3 regions of the Arthrobacter sp. TJ-236 genome follow, and region 2 is predicted to be linked to each of the others. Evidence: riboswitches for the same ligand, from Rfam matches in the RefSeq annotation. Region 2 holds a riboswitch; each other region holds the start of a gene.
The links. A riboswitch is a leader RNA that binds a small molecule or an ion and turns the genes downstream of it on or off. The one in region 2 is predicted to bind S-adenosylmethionine.
Positions count from the first base shown of each region.

Region 1: it holds a riboswitch for S-adenosylmethionine, as region 2 does, so the genes downstream of both, AC4D16_RS09535 (LLM class flavin-dependent oxidoreductase) here and AC4D16_RS07510 (MetQ/NlpA family ABC transporter substrate-binding protein) in region 2, are expected to answer to the same signal.
Region 3: it holds a riboswitch for S-adenosylmethionine, as region 2 does, so the genes downstream of both, AC4D16_RS11455 (bifunctional o-acetylhomoserine/o-acetylserine sulfhydrylase) here and AC4D16_RS07510 (MetQ/NlpA family ABC transporter substrate-binding protein) in region 2, are expected to answer to the same signal.

Region 1 is NZ_JBZCNI010000002.1:168,517-173,614, forward strand. It holds gene AC4D16_RS09515 (TetR/AcrR family transcriptional regulator) at 75-653, shown strand; gene AC4D16_RS09520 (GNAT family N-acetyltransferase) at 765-1,070, opposite strand; gene AC4D16_RS09525 (SpoIIAA family protein) at 1,104-1,502, opposite strand; gene AC4D16_RS09530 (SDR family NAD(P)-dependent oxidoreductase) at 1,631-2,389, shown strand; SAM riboswitch class IV at 2,486-2,597, shown strand; gene AC4D16_RS09535 (LLM class flavin-dependent oxidoreductase) at 2,634-4,022, shown strand; gene AC4D16_RS09540 (methionine ABC transporter ATP-binding protein) at 4,150-5,098, shown strand, end outside.
Region 2 is NZ_JBZCNI010000001.1:1,593,009-1,598,106, reverse strand. It holds gene AC4D16_RS07525 (hypothetical protein) at 78-269, shown strand; gene AC4D16_RS07520 (methionine ABC transporter permease) at 363-1,022, opposite strand; gene AC4D16_RS07515 (methionine ABC transporter ATP-binding protein) at 1,022-2,050, opposite strand; gene AC4D16_RS07510 (MetQ/NlpA family ABC transporter substrate-binding protein) at 2,117-3,004, opposite strand; SAM riboswitch class IV at 3,185-3,302, opposite strand; gene AC4D16_RS07505 (aminodeoxychorismate lyase) at 3,873-4,751, opposite strand; gene AC4D16_RS07500 (hypothetical protein) at 4,843-5,061, opposite strand.
Region 3 is NZ_JBZCNI010000002.1:613,463-618,560, forward strand. It holds gene AC4D16_RS11435 (allantoate amidohydrolase) at 1-143, shown strand, start outside; gene AC4D16_RS11440 (CPBP family intramembrane glutamic endopeptidase) at 252-1,049, shown strand; gene AC4D16_RS11445 (DUF1540 domain-containing protein) at 1,183-1,470, shown strand; gene AC4D16_RS11450 (VOC family protein) at 1,572-2,213, opposite strand; SAM riboswitch class IV at 2,332-2,448, shown strand; gene AC4D16_RS11455 (bifunctional o-acetylhomoserine/o-acetylserine sulfhydrylase) at 2,525-3,841, shown strand; gene metX (homoserine O-acetyltransferase MetX) at 3,848-4,987, shown strand; gene AC4D16_RS11465 (hypothetical protein) at 5,097-5,098, shown strand, end outside.

The sequences.
Region 1 (5,098 bases), on a different contig from region 2:
GGTGAGAACGGTCGTTCTCTCCTGCTGATCACAGAGTATAGAACGATCGTTCTCAAAACAAGTAGAATGGCTGGATGATTTCCGACGACGTGCGATCACGCATCATCGCGAGCGCCGATGAGCTCTACAACGCCCGAGGCATCCAGTCCGTGGGCATGGACGAGCTGCGCACGGCGGCCGGTGTCTCGCTCAAGCGGCTGTACCAGGAGTTCCCCTCGAAGAGCAGCATCGTGATGGCCGTCCTCGAGCGGTGGCACGCGTCCTGGACGGACGGGCTGGACGCCAGGGTCCGCCGCGCGTCCACCCCACGGGACCGGCTCCTGGCGATCTTCGACTACCTGGCCGAGTGGTTCGGCCAGGACTCGTTCCGTGGGTGCGGCTTCATCAACAGCTTCGCGGAACTGGGCGCCGTGAGCCCGGACGTCGCCGAGTACGCGCGGAAGCACAAGGAGTCCTTCCAGCGGTACGTCGGTGAGCTCGCGCAGGAGGCAGGGGCGCCGTCGCACCTGGCTCCGCAGCTGTCCATCCTCGCGGAGGGAGCGCAGACGACGGCGGCGATCGCCGGCACCGCTAGCGCGGCGGACCACGCGCGTCAGGCGGCCGAGGTGCTGATCGATGCGGCCCTTCCGGCGGGCGGACGCAGCTCGGCCTGATCCCGAGCGCGCGCGGTGTTATCGGATCGACGCGGCTCGGCCTGATCAGTAACGCGGGCGGCGCCGACGGACAGGTTCCACTCCGTAGGGGGCCGCGGAGGTTCGTCCGGCTCAGGCGGAGCGGTCGGTGAGGTCCTGGTATTCGGGATGGTCGTCGATGAACGCGGCCACGAACTCGCAGCGGGGCACCACCGTGAGGTTCTGCGATCGGGCGTCGTCGAGCGCGTGCCGGATCAGGACACTGCCGATGCCTCTGCCCTCGAGGTCCTCGTCGACGACCGTGTGCGTGAAGACGATCGTGTCACCCGAGCGCTCGTAGGCGGCGATGCCCGCGGGGTTGCCGTCGAGCATAGCGACGTAGCGGGTCTTCGCGCCGTCGTCGCTGACGGAGATGTCGTCCTTCGTGTGCTCACTCATGGTCCCGACTCTGGCATCGACGAGCGCCGGTGGTCAACGCGCCGATTCCTGACCGGCAGGGGACTCGTGGTGGGTGGCGACGGCATCCCGACCGGGGGCATCGACGAGCCAGCTCAGGGCATCGGCCTCGGAGGAGAAGTACCGGGATGTCGTGGGGGAGCGGTGCGCGAAGCCGGACATCACCTCGTCCACGGCATCCTCGCCGACGATGGCCACGCGGCTGAAGCCGGTGTACGAACTCATGCCCACCCGTGCCTCCGGGGTGATGCCCGTGATCCCGTGCATGTGGACGAGGAGAGGCAGCGCCGTGGGGCCGTGGTGCTCGGCGAGGGCGCGGGCGGCAGCGACGGCGACGGGGTGGGTGACCTCCACTCCGCGTCGCCACCGCAGACGGAGGAAGCCCCTCTCGAGGTGGGTTGTGAACGGTTCCATGACATCCTTCGGCACGCGGAGGGGCAAGTGGTGAGCCAGCCTAGCAAGGGTGACTCCCACAATGGCGGGAGTATCCACAGGTGCACAGGGCCGACGTCTGGAGCCGTGCAGGTTGTAGCGTCAGGAGCATGACGCTGAGCATCCTGGTCACCGGCGCGAGTCGCGGCATCGGCGCCGGCATCGCCGTCGAACTCGCAGGCCGCGGGCACCGCGTGGGCGTGCACGCGGGCCGGGACGTCGACGCCGCGGAGTCGGTTCGCGCAGGTCTTCCCGGGGAGGGCCACGCCGTCGTCGTCGGTGATGTCGCGGACCCGGAGGCCTGCTCCCGCATCCTGACGGACGCCGTCGGTGTACTCGGCGGGGTCGACGTGCTCGTCAACAACGCCGGCGTGTTCACTGCCCATCCGATCGATTCCACCTCCTACGAGGAGTGGCAGCGCGCTTGGCAGCGCACGCTCGCCGTCAACCTGACCGGCCCGGCGAACCTCGCGTGGCTCGTCGCGCGGCACCTGATCGAGCGCCCCCAGGGGCCCGACGGCGGCCGCCTCGTCGCCGTGGGCTCGCGCGGCGCCTACCGGGGCGAGCCGACCACGCCCGCGTACGGCGCGAGCAAGGCGGCGCTGCACTCCATGACGCAGTCGCTCGCGGTGGCACTGGCGCCGCACGGCATCCTCTCGGCCGCCGTGGCGCCCGGCTTCGTGGAGACCGCCATGGGCCGCACCGTGCTCGACGGCCCCGCGGGCGACGCCGTGCGCGCCCAGAGCGCCTTCAACCGGGTCGCGACGGCGGAGGAGGTGGCGCAGGCGGTGGCCTGGCTCGCCACCGATGCGCCGGTCTGGGTCAGCGGCACCGTGATCGACGTGAACGGCGCCTCCTACCTGCGGTGACCGCTGGTGACCCCGTCGCCGGAGCGGAGGTTCGTGACGCACTGTGACCCGGGAGGGTGGACGTCCGCGGAACACCCGGCCTAGGCTCGGACCCAGAATCACGAGTTCCAACGCAAAACCCTGGTTCGTTGGACGGCAACCCTCTCGCTGTAGCGGGGTGCCCCAGGTGAGGATTCGGTCCGGCTGAGCTGCCGGGCAAGTACGGCGCTCCCTCCACGGCAGTGCCTCGACACGAGGATTCTTCATGCCCGCTCCCGCACGGCACATCCGTTTCAACGCCTTCGACATGAACTGCGTGGGCCACCAGTCGCCCGGGCTGTGGCGGCACCCCGAGGACCAGTCCTGGCGCTACAAGGACCTGCGGTACTGGGCCGATCTCGCGCAGACGCTCGAGAAGGGTCTGTTCGACGGCATCTTCATCGCCGACGTGCTCGGTACCTACGACGTCTACGGCGGCTCCAACGAGGCGACCCTCCGGCAGGGCACGCAGACACCCGTCAACGATCCGTTCCTGCTGGTCTCCGCCATGGCCCTCGTGACCGACCACCTCGGCTTCGGCGTCACGGCAGGCACCGCCTACGAGCACCCGTACCCCTTCGCCCGTCGCCTCTCCACCCTGGACCACCTCACCAACGGGCGGGTGGGCTGGAACGTCGTCACGGGCTACCTGCCCTCGGCCGCCCGGAACATGGGCAACGAGGACCAGCTCGAACACGATGAGCGCTACGACCACGCCGACGAGTACCTCGAGGTCCTCTACAAGCTCCTCGAGGGGTCCTGGGAGGACGACGCCGTGGTCCGCGACCGCGCCACCGGCGTCTTCACCGACCCCGCCAAGGTCCACGACATCGGGCACGACGGCACTTACTTCACCGTCCCCGGCATCCACCTGAGCGAGCCGTCGCCGCAGCGGACCCCGGTGATCTATCAGGCCGGAGCTTCGCCCCGCGGCGTCCGTTTCGCGGCCGGCAACGCAGAAGCCGTGTTCGTCGGTGCGCCCACGAAGGCCATCCTCAAGGACTCCGTGTCCCGTATCCGGGACGCGGTGGAGGCGGCGGGTCGGGATCGCTACGCGGTGCGGATCTACACGATGCTCACGATCATCACCGACGAGACCGAGGAGAAGGCCCGGGCGAAGCACGCCGACTACCAGCAGTACGTCAGCTACGAGGGCGCCCTCGTGCTGCTGTCCGGCTGGCTCGGGATCGATCTCAGCATCTACGACCCCGACGAGCCACTCGGCAACGTCGAGTCGAATGCCATCCAGTCCGCCGTCGCGAACTTCCAGAAGGTGAACGACGACGGCGCCCCGTGGACGGTCCGCGACATCGCGGAATGGGCGGGGATCGGAGGGCTCGGGCCTCGGATCGTCGGCTCCGGTGCCCAGGTGGCCGACGAGCTCCAGGCGTGGGTCGACGAGACCGACGTCGACGGCTTCAACCTCGCCTACGCCATCACGCCCGGCTCCTTCGAGGACGTCATCACGCACGTGATCCCCGAGCTGCAGAAGCGCGGCGCCTATCCCACGGAGTACGCCGAGGGGACACTGCGTCAGAAGTTGTTCGGCAAGGGCGACCGCCTGCCGGAGGATCACCGCGGAGCGCGGTACCGACTCCAGCCCGTCCGCTCTTGAAGCGCACCTGACGCGCACCTGAACCGACGTCCGGCGCCGTCGTCCTGCGTCAACCTGCGGCACAGATTCCCGGCGCCGCCGTCCAGCGCCGTTCTATCGATCCACTCCGCCCTTTCCGAGGAACCCCATGATCTCTCTACGACACCTGACCAAGACCTATGGCCACGGAGGCACCGCCGTCACCGTTCTCGACCGACTCAATTTCGAGGTGCCCACCGGGCGCATCGCGGCCGTCGTCGGACCGAGCGGCGCGGGCAAGAGCACCCTCGCCCAGTGCATCAACCTGCTGGAGCGTCCCACCTCGGGGTCCGTGGTGGTGAACGGCGAGGACCTGTCCGGCCTGCCCGAGAAACACCTCCGCGAGGCACGGCGCCGCATCGGCACCGTCTTCCAGTCCTCGAGTCTGCTGAGCCGGCGCACGGCCGCCGAGAACGTCGCCCTGCCCCTCGATTTCCTCGGCGTGACACCGCAGGAGACGGCGGCCCGTGTGCACGAGTTGCTGGACCGCGTGGGGCTCGCCGACAAAGCCGGGCACTACCCGTTCCAGCTCTCGGGCGGCCAGGCGCAGCGGGTCGGGATCGCACGCGCGCTCGCCCTGCGACCCAGCATCCTGCTCGCCGACGAAGCCACGTCGGGGCTGGACCCGGACACCACACGCTCCGTCGTCGGGCTCCTCCGAGAACTCCGGGACGATCTCGAGCTGACGGTCGTCCTCATCACCCACGAGATGGACACGGTGCGTCAGGTCGCGGACACCGTGGCGCGGCTCGATCACGGGCGGATCGTGGAGCAGGGCTCCCTGGTGGATCTGCTGACCTCGCACGAATCCCGGCTCGGGAGGTCGTTGCAGCCCCGCCGCGGACACGCCGGTGCCGAGAGCGGAACCCGCGCATGGTTCGTCACCTACGACTCCACCTCCGTACCCGGCGACTGGATCCAGCGCGTCACGGCAGAGCTCGGGGTCGCCGTCCACCTGCTCGGTGCAGCCGTCGAGACGGTGCACGGGGTCAACACCGGCAGCGCCACCCTGGGCATCGGGACGGACGACGACGCCCGCGTGGCAGCAGCGCTCGCCC
Region 2 (5,098 bases):
CGGATAGCACAGGACCTCGGAGCGGACCAGACTGGCGCCCCACGGGGAGGTCACGGGGTGGTGAGTAGGATCGGGAAATGACCAGCACCGAGAACGATCCGCTGCCCTACCCGGAATTCAACGATGCGGGCGAGCGGAATCCGGTCCGCCATCCACTGACGGAGGCCTCCGAGCAGTGGGAAGTGGACACGGTCCAGGCTGCGGAGTCCCTGGAGCCCGAGGAGCCGTGGAGCCTCGGCACGCCCACGGCCGAACCGGAGGAGAACTAGCCACTACTCTCCGGAGTCGGTCGGTGAGGTTCGCGGCACCACGACCTGCATCCGCAATCACTCCGGAACGGCTGTCGCGAGCCGCCTGGCCCGTCAGCGCCGGAACGCTCTCCGAGCCAGTCCGTTGCCGAGGAACTGCACGGCCTGTACGAGGATGATGATCACGATCACGGCCGCCCAGGTCACCACGGGGTTGAACTGCCGGTAGCCGTACTGGATGGCGAAGTTGCCGAGCCCTCCGCCGCCCACCACGCCCGCGACCGCGGACATGTCCACGAGTGCCACCACGATGAACGTGTACCCGAGGATCAGCGGACCGAGGGCCTCGGGGATGAGGATGGTGAGGATGATCCGCAGGCGGCCGGCACCCACCGATCGCGCCGCCTCGATGACGCCGGGCTGGACCGTCAGGAGGTTCTGCTCCACGATGCGGCTGATCCCGAAGGCCGCCGCGAGGGAGAGCGTGAAGATGATGGCGCTGTTCCCGATGCCCGTGCCCGTCACCAGGCGCGCCAGGGGTTGCGCCGCCGCGAGGAAGATGATGAACGGGATGGGCCGGAAGATGTTGACCACGAGGTTCAGCACACCGAACACGGGCCGGTTCCCGAGGATGCTGCCGGCCCGCGTGGTGTAGAGGCCGAGCCCCAGCAGCAGGCCGCCGAGCCCGCCGAACAGCAGGCTGAGGCCCACGATGTAGAGCGTCTCGTACGTGGCCTCCCACAGCTGCGGGGTGAGGGGGATGAGGTCGTCCATCAGGAGAGCTCCTTCACGGTGGTGCGAGCGGCGAGGCCGGCCAGCGCGGCGTCCACCTGGGCGTCGGGTCCGGTGAGGGCGAGCGTGAGGTGTCCGAAGGCGCGGCCGCGGATGTCGTTGATGCCGCCGTAGATCAGTTCGAACTCGACGCCGGCGGAGGCGAGCTCCAGGAAGACGGAGGCCTGGGAGGCGTCGCCGTCGCGGAAGGAGAATGTCACGATGCGCCCGGCGTGGCGCTCGCGGAGCGCCGCGAGTTCGTCCGGCGCCGGGATGCCTCGCACCACGGTGGCGACGAACCGCTGGGATGAAGCCTCCTGCGGATCGGAGAAGACGTCGAACACGTTGCCCTGCTCCACGATGCGCCCCCGGTCCATGACGGCCACCTTGGTGGCCAGCGTCTGGATGACATCCATCTCGTGCGTGATGACCACGATCGTGATGCCGAGGTCCTCGTTGACGCGGCGGAGGAGCCGGAGCACCTCGTGCGTGGTCTCGGGGTCGAGTGCGGAGGTCGCCTCGTCCGCGAGCAGGATCTTCGGCGAGGTGGCCAGTGCCCGGGCGATCCCCACCCGCTGCTTCTGCCCGCCGGAGAGCTGCTCCGGGTAGGCGGAGGCCTTGTCGGCGAGGCCCACGAAGGCGAGCAGCTCGGTGACCCGGGCCTGGATCTCGTCCCGGCTCCTGCCGGCCACGCGCAGCGGGTACGCCACGTTGTTGAACACGGTCTTCGCGCTGAAGAGGTTGAACTGCTGGAAGATCATGCCGATGTCGAGGCGCAGCTTCCGCAGCCTGCGGTCGGGGACGCCGGTGACCTGCTGGCCGTCGACGACGATCTCGCCCGACGTGGTGCTCTCCAGGGCGTTGATGAGGCGGACGAGTGTGCTCTTGCCCGCTCCCGAGTAGCCGATGATGCCGAAGATCTCGCCGGCCTCGATGTCCAGGCTGACGTCGTCGATCGCGGTGATCGGGGGATCGCCCCGGCGGGCCGCGGGAAAGCTCTTGGTGACGTTCCGCAGTTCGATGAGCGGCATGGTCGCCTTTCTGACATGCCGACGGCCGGCCGGGGTGCGGCCGGCCGTCGGCGGGTGGGGGGGCGGTCAGCCCTGGGCGCGGGTGTCTTCCTCGACGCGCTCGAGGGTGGACTGCAGTTCCTCGGCGGGAACCTTCACGAACTCGGCGGTCCCGCCGGAGGTCTCCTGGACGTCGTCGAGCACGGCCTGTGTGTCCTGGTAGATGCTGACGAGGCGCTGGTAGGTCTCGTTGTCCTTCTCCTCGTTCTGGGATGCGAAGACGTTGACGTAAGCGGCCGACGCGGGATCGCTCGGGTCGTCCTGCGCGATGGCGTCGTCGAAGCTCAGGCCGGCGTCCTGCACGAAGTCGTTGTTGATGATGGCCGCCGCGACGTCGGGGAGCGACGTCGGGGTGAGCGCGGCATCCAGCGTGGTGACGGTGACGCGGGATTCCTCGGCGATGACGTCGTCGATCGTGGAGAAAGCGCTGCCGCCGTCGCGCAGGGTCAGCAGACCGGCCGACTGCGCCACGAGGAGGCCACGCGCGAGGTTCGACTCGTCATTCGGGATGGCGATGGTGGCGCCGTCGGGGATGTCCTCGACGGACTCGTACTGCGTTGAGTAGAGGCCCAGCGGGTAGATGGCGGTGGAGCCCACGGGCACGAGGTCGGAGTCGCTCGAGACGTTGTAGCGCGCGAGGTACACCAGGTGCTGGAACTGGTTGAGGTCCAGCTCGCCCTCGGAGAGCGTGGGGTTGGGCTGGGTGTACTCGGCGAAGTCGACGATCTCCACCGAGATGCCTTCGTCTTCGGCGGCCTGCGTGAAGGTGGCCCATTCGGGGTCACTGGCGCCGACGACGCCGATGCGGACGGTCTCGGAGCCACCGGCGGAGTCCCCGCCGGAGAGGCCGCAGGCGGTGGTCAGGGCGAGGAGGGGGACGGCGGCGGCGGCGAGCAGCCTGCGTGAGGTGATCATGGGTGTGTCCTTCGAGATGGCGCGGAGGTACCGCGGAACTGCAGGGGGGCGTGACGAGGGAGGGCGCGCTGCCGACGGGGCAGCGACGGGATGGGAATGACTTTGAGGTGACACGCTCGCTGTTCTGGGCTGAGCGTTGGGCGGTCCCTCCAGGGACAAGACCCCTCGGAGGACCGCACGACGCCGTACTTGCCAACCGGGGGACTTGACCCGGCGGCCCAATCTTCACCTGGAGCACCCCACTACGGGAGAGGGTTGCTGTCCAACCGGCCAGGGCCTGTGGCTGGAACTCATGATTGCTAGGACGACGCTAGGACATCGGAGTGCGGCGGGTCAAAAAGGCCGGGGGAAGGAGCGTCATGCAGCGCCACATCGAGCACGGGCCGCCAGCGCACCCTCAGCGATGCGTGACCAAGGGCTGACGGCCGAGCGTCAGGACCAGATGTTGAAGCAGTTGCCACAATGGAGGTGTGGAGGACCTCCGGTCTCCGGCTGGTGGGATCGATTCGAGGATCAGGTGTCGCACCGCCTACTGAGGGCACGACGCCGCCTACCAACAGCGCGATTGAGCCGGTGATGAATTCGAGCGACGGCGCAGGGGATCGGAACGCGACGGAGATACTCACCGCGATCTTCAGCATCGCTGGCTGATCGAGGAAGACGACTTCGAACGGGACAACACGCGAGAGCGAGCAGATTTCATCGTTCCTGGCGCAGCCTGACACCAACGGCCTTTCGATGTCGCAGGTGTCACTCGTGCGACCCAGATCCCGACGAACCACCGATCGGCGCCTCTGAACTCTGGTCGGTCGAATCAACCAAACATGTAGATCGCCGAACAGCACTGCAGAGCCCGCTCCCGAGTGGGTCAGACGAAGCGGTCCACGAGATCGCTCAGTTCCGCCGTCAGCGCCGCTGAGGTGCGCAGCTCCTGCCCATCGAGCGACAGGACGGGAGCGAGCAGCCGGATGCTCGAGATGAGCCACACGGCGTCGGCGTCGAGGAGGTGGTGCGGCTCGAGCGGGCCGTACCCGAGCTCCCAGCCTTCCCTCTTCGCCGCGGCGAAGAGCGCGCTCTGCGATGTCCCGGCGAGGATGCCGCTCTCGAGCTGCGGGGTGAGCAGGGTCTTCACGCCGTCGCGGTCATAGGCGAGGAGAACGGTCGACGTCGGGCCCTCGAGCACCTTGCCGTCGGACGAGGTGAAGATGACGTCGTCGGCGCCCTGCGCCTTGGCGTAGCGGACCGCCGCCATGTTGACGGCGTACGAGAGCGTCTTGGCGCCCATCAGTAGCCACGGCGCGCGCTGCGCGACGGTGCTGTCGTACCCGCGTTCGAGGAACAGGACCTTCAGGCCGGCCTCGCGCTGCCGGGCGGTCGCGGCGGGCACCGGCGCCACCTGGACCCACGCCGTCGCGCGCCCCGAGCCCTCGACGCCGCGCGTGGCCATCAGCTTGACGACGGCGGTGGTCCGCTCGGGTTCGGCAGCAGCGAATTCGCGCAGCCCGGTGCGGATGGCACGGCCCCAGGCGTCGGCGTCGGGCACGGTCAGGTCGAGGGCCGCGGCCGACGACGCCAGCCGGTCCAGGTGTGCCTGCTCCTTACGCGGTGCCCCGTCCACGGCGAGCATCGACTCGAAGATGCCGTCGCCGCGCGTGGCTCCGAGATCGGTGGCCATGAGCTGTGGTTGCGTCGCGTCGACGACCCTGCCGTCGCGATGTGCCGGGTCGAGGAACACGAGGACTGTCATGACGGACAGCGTATCCGCAGCTTCCCGCCGATCAGCGGAGGCCGGTGCGGCGTCACAGCCGTTCGGCGCCCGCTGCAAGGGCAGGGCGTCGCTAGTCCTCCGTGGGCTTGCGGGGGGTCAGGTAGGTGGAGCCGTCCGGGTTCCTGACCACCGTCCACTGCTCGAGCTCGGCCTGGCGGCGGTGGTGCGCCTCGTCGTCCTGGTAGACGATCGGCCCCGCCGTCGAGCCGCCTTGCGCCGGCCCGAAGAACATCCTCAGCTTGCCGGTCGCCGCCATGAAGCGGGCCGAGAAGGGTTCCTTCTCGCTCATCGTCGTGTCCTTCCTGTCGGGTGGTGCCGGGGGATCG
Region 3 (5,098 bases), on a different contig from region 2:
TTCTCGGCAGCATCGCACCCACCGCGATGCTGTTCGTCCGCAATCCCACGGGTATCAGCCACTCGCCCGAGGAGTTCGTGGAGCGCGAGGACGCCGACGCGGGAGCCATCGCCCTCGCGGACGTCCTCGAGGACCTGCTCTGACGTCGCCGTCCGGTCGATAGGTGTCACGCGCCTGGGCCGCCGGGATCGGGGGCCTGCTCCGGTGCCGCCGCGCTGGGAAACACCAGCCGCCGCTGGAATGATGGCGCCATGTCCACCGACCGACGCTCCTCCGATCGACCCTCCTCCGTCCCGACGGTCCAGCCGCCGCGACGCCGGATCACGGCCGAACTGCTGATCGTGCTCGGGCTCTCGCTCGGGCAGTCGGGCGTCTACGCCGTCGTGAGCCTCGTGGACAAGTTGTCCCGCGGGCCCCTGGCCGCACAGACCACCACGTTGAACCCGGTGCTCGACGACCGCCAGTACATCGACCTGACCTACCAGCTGCTCGGGATCTTCTTCGCGCTGGTGCCGGTCGCCCTGGTGCTGTTCCTCCTGAGCGGACAGGGGACATCGGCCTTCCGGCGTCTGGGGTTCACCTTCGACCGCCCGCTGAGGACCTTCGGTTTCGGTGTGGGCCTCGCCGGGATCATCGGCGTCGGCACGCTCGGCGTCTACGCGGCCGGCCGCGCTCTCGGCATCACGACGGCGATCGTCCCAGCCGCGCTCGACGAGTACTGGTGGACCGTGCCGGTGCTGGTGCTCTCCGCGGTGCGGCACGCCGTGTTGGAGGAAGTCATCGTGGTCGGCTACCTCATGCTGCGTCTGCGCGAACTCGGGTGGTCGACGCCCGCCATCATCATCACGAGTGCCCTCCTGCGGGGGAGCTACCACCTGTACCAGGGGTTCGGTCCGTTCATCGGCAACGTGATGATGGGGCTGCTCTTCGCCTGGTTCTACACGCGCACCAAGCGCGTCATGCCGCTCGTGATCGCGCACGCGCTGATCGACATCACCGGGTTCGTGGGGTTCGCCCTGATCGGCCCGGCCATCGGAATAGGTAGCTGAGCCAAGGCTTACCTTTTCTTTTATCGCGCACAAATCATGACTAAATTATTCGCAATTACCGGTGTTACCGTGAATTCATTCCGCAGAAGTACGGATTCCGCCGTCAGGATCCGCCGCACCCCCAGGAGGAATCATGAGCGTCGTCACCAGTGTCTCCGAATGCAGTGTCCACAACTGCTCCTTCAACCATGACGGCTGCACGGCGGTCGCCATCACGGTGTCCGGGAGCGAGGAGCACGCCTCGTGCGCCACGTTCATCGACACGTCCATCAGCGGCGGACTGCCGAAGATGCTCGCCCATGTCGGGGCGTGCCAGCGCTCGGAGTGCTCGTTCAACGCGGATCTCCTGTGCACGGCACCCGCGGTCAAGGTCGGTCCCGGCGCCGAGGCCGCCGACTGCCTGACCTATACCCACGCCTGAGCCGGCGCCGAACCACTGACGAACACAGAAAGGGACCGGCCGTCGGCCGGTCCCTTTCGTCTGAGCTTCGTCTGAGCTTCTTCTGAGCAGGGTGCTGCGTGCTAGATCTCGACCCGCCCGTGGGCGGTCTCGAACGTCACGGACATGACGCCCGGCGTGCCGTTCGGGGCGATCCACTGGACCTGGACGCCGTCGAGCGTCTCCTCGACCTCCGTGCCGAGCCACTCGGTGACGCGCTCGGACGAGCCGGCGATGGTCAGGCAGTCGAGCTTCACCGATGCGGCACGCGCGAGGGAGGGGTGCAGGGCCTCGGTACCCTCGTCCCAGCGGAGGAGGTAGGGCACCTGCGGATCGGCGATGAGGCCCTTGATGCCGATCTGCTGCCAGGAGAGTTCCTGGCCGTCGGGAAATTTGCGGTTGCCCGGGACGGCGCTGCGTCCGAGGCGTTCCTCGAACGGACCGAGATCGTCCACCGCGACGCACCAGCCCATCCAGCCGCCTCCGGCTTCGGAGCGGGCGCGGACGGCCTGACCGAAGGGGGCCTTGTCCGAGGCGGGGTGGTCGAGGACCTCCACGACCTCGAGGTACTGGCCGTTGACCAGGGGCACGATCATGTTCCGTGTACCGAAGCGGGGATGCACACCGCCTCTCACCGCGTCCGTCCCGAGCTTGGTCGAGATCCGCTCTGCCGTGGCGGCGAGACCGTCGGGTTCACAGGCGTACGACACATGATCCAGGCGCATGCCGATATCTTGGCACTAAGTGATCCACGTCTCGACTTAGGTTCGCCTTACTCGTTCGTCCCTTCACGAAGTGTCATACGGCTTGCCTCCTGCGGGGCCGTGCGCTTCCATGGAGTCAGGTCATGAGTGCCAGCACGAAGCCCCGGCTTGCTGGCCGGCAACCCTCCAACCGCGGTGGGGTGCCCCGGGTGAAGACCAGGCTCGACGCCGCACCGGCGTCGCGCAAGCGCGGGCCCGTGACGGCCCGGTGACCTGGGCGAGACGTCGGCAGGTTCCGGACACGAGCGAGGCCCCTTCCTACAGGGAGCATCATGTCCAACGAGTGGTCTTTCGAGACACGCCAGATCCACGCCGGCCAGGAGCCGGACTCCGCAACGGGGGCGCGCGCGCTCCCTATCTACCAGACGTCGTCGTTCGTCTTCCCGAGCGCGGAGAGTGCCGCCAACCGCTTCGCGCTGACGGAACTCGCGCCGATCTACACGCGTATCGGCAACCCGACCCAGGAGGCGGTGGAGACGAGGATCGCCAGCCTGGAGGGCGGCGTCGGCGCCCTGCTGCTCGCCTCGGGCCAGGCCGCGGAGACGTTCGCCGTGCTCAACATCGCGGAGGCGGGCGACCACATCGTCGCGAGCCCGAGCCTCTACGGCGGAACCTACAACCTCTTCAAGCACACGCTGCGGAAGTTCGGTATCGAGACCACGTTCGTCGAGGATCCGGACGATCTCGAGCAGTGGCGCGCCGCGATCAGGCCGAACACCAAGCTGTTCTTCGGCGAGGTGGTCTCCAATCCGCGCCAGGACGTCCTGGACCTCGAGGGGATCAGCGCGGTCGCCCACGAGCACGGGTTCCCGCTGATCGTCGACAACACGCTCTCGACGCCCTACCTGATCCGACCCATCGAGTGGGGTGCGGACATCGTGGTGCACTCGGCCACCAAGTACCTCGGCGGGCACGGCACGGCCATCGCCGGCGTGATCGTCGATTCCGGGAACTTCGACTTCGCGCGGTACCCGGACCGCTTCCCCGGCCTGAACACCCCCGACGAGAGCTACCACGGACTCGTCTATGCGCGTGACCTCGGGGTGGGCAGCGCCCTCGGTGCCAACCTCGCCTACATCCTGAAAGCACGCGTGCAGCTGCTGCGGGACCTCGGGGCCGCGGTGTCGCCGTTCAACGCCTTCCTGATCGCGCAGGGGCTGGAGACGCTCAGCCTGCGGATCGAGCGGCACGTCCAGAACGCGCAGACGGTCGCCGAGTGGCTGGAGGCCCACGACGACGTCGAGCGCGTGGCCTACGCCGGCCTCCCGTCCAGTCCCTGGTACGAGCGCGGCAGGAAGTACGGGCGGAACGGGACCGGCGCGATCGTCAGCTTCGACATCGCCGGCGGGCACGAGGCGGGCACGCGGTTCGTGGACGGACTCGAACTGCACTCGCACGTGGCGAACGTCGGTGACGTCCGCTCGCTCGTCATCCATCCGGCGTCGACGACGCACAGCCAGCTCGGCGCGGAGGCGCAGCTCACCGCGGGCGTGCGTCCCGGCCTCGTGCGGCTGTCCGTGGGCCTCGAGAACATCAACGACATCCTCGCCGACCTCGACGCGGGGTTCCGCGCCGCCAAAGGAGCCTGACCACCCGTGACCCACCCCCCTGTTGTCCTGAGGCCCGCGGCCGACGCCGCCGATCCCGCCGGAGACGGAATCCTCCGCGTCGCGTCGATCGGCCCGTTGGACCTCGAGACCGGGGGAGTGCTGCCCGAGGTGCACCTCGCGTACGAGACCTGGGGACGGCTCAACAGTGACGCCTCGAACGCCGTCCTCGTGCAGCATGCCCTCACCGGCAGCTCGCACGTGGCGCGGGGGGAGTCCGAGGAGGACGGCTGGTGGGACGGCCTGGTAGGTCCGGGCCGCACGGTGGACACCGATCGGTACTTCGTGGTGTCGGTCAACATGCTGGGTGGATGTTACGGCTCGACGGGGCCGGGCAGCCTCGCCCCGGACGGCACGCCCTGGGGTTCGCGCTTCCCGTTCGTGACCATCCGCGATTCAGTCCGCGCGGAAGCGCTGCTCGCCGACCTCCTCGGCGTCGGGCGCTGGCACTCCGTGCTCGGCGGCTCGATGGGCGGCGCCCGCGCCCTGGAGTGGGCCCTCGTGTTCCCGGAGCGCGTGGAACGATGCGCGGTCATCGCCTGCACCGCAGCCAGCTCGGCCGAACAGATAGCGTTCGCCCAGGCGCAGCTGCAGGCGATCCGCCTCGATCCCGCCTACCGTGACGGCGACTACTACGACGGCCCGCACCCGGACGGCGGGCTGGGAATCGCGCGGCGTATCGCCCATATCACGTACCGCTCCGAATTCGAGCTGGACGTCCGCTTCGGCCGTGCGGCGCAGGGCGACGAGCAGCCGCTCGGCGGTGTCCTGCCGACGGAGCGCGGCCGCTACCGCGTGGAGAGCTACCTCGACCACCAGGCGGACAAGCTGGTGGACCGTTTCGACGCCAACAGTTACGTGGTGCTGACCGAAGCGCTGATGAGTCATGACGCCGCCAGGGGGCGCGGAAGCCTCGAGGAGGCCCTGGGGCGGGCCACCGCGCGGTTCTTCGTCGCGGCCGTCGACTCCGACCGGCTCTACTTCCCCGTGCAATCCGAACGCCTCGCGGCCGGACTGCCCGGCGAGGTACCCGTGCACACCATCTCCTCACCCATCGGTCACGACGCCTTCCTCACGCAGATCCACCAGGTGGGAGCCGCCCTGGGGGCTGCGTTCTACGCAGGCTGACCGTCGGAGGATCGCGGGTTGGGTTTCCTGCGGCGGGCACCTAGGCTGGGAGCTAAGCCTGCTTAGGATTCAGGGGCGGGACCGCACCACGACGCACAAGGAGCTGTTCAT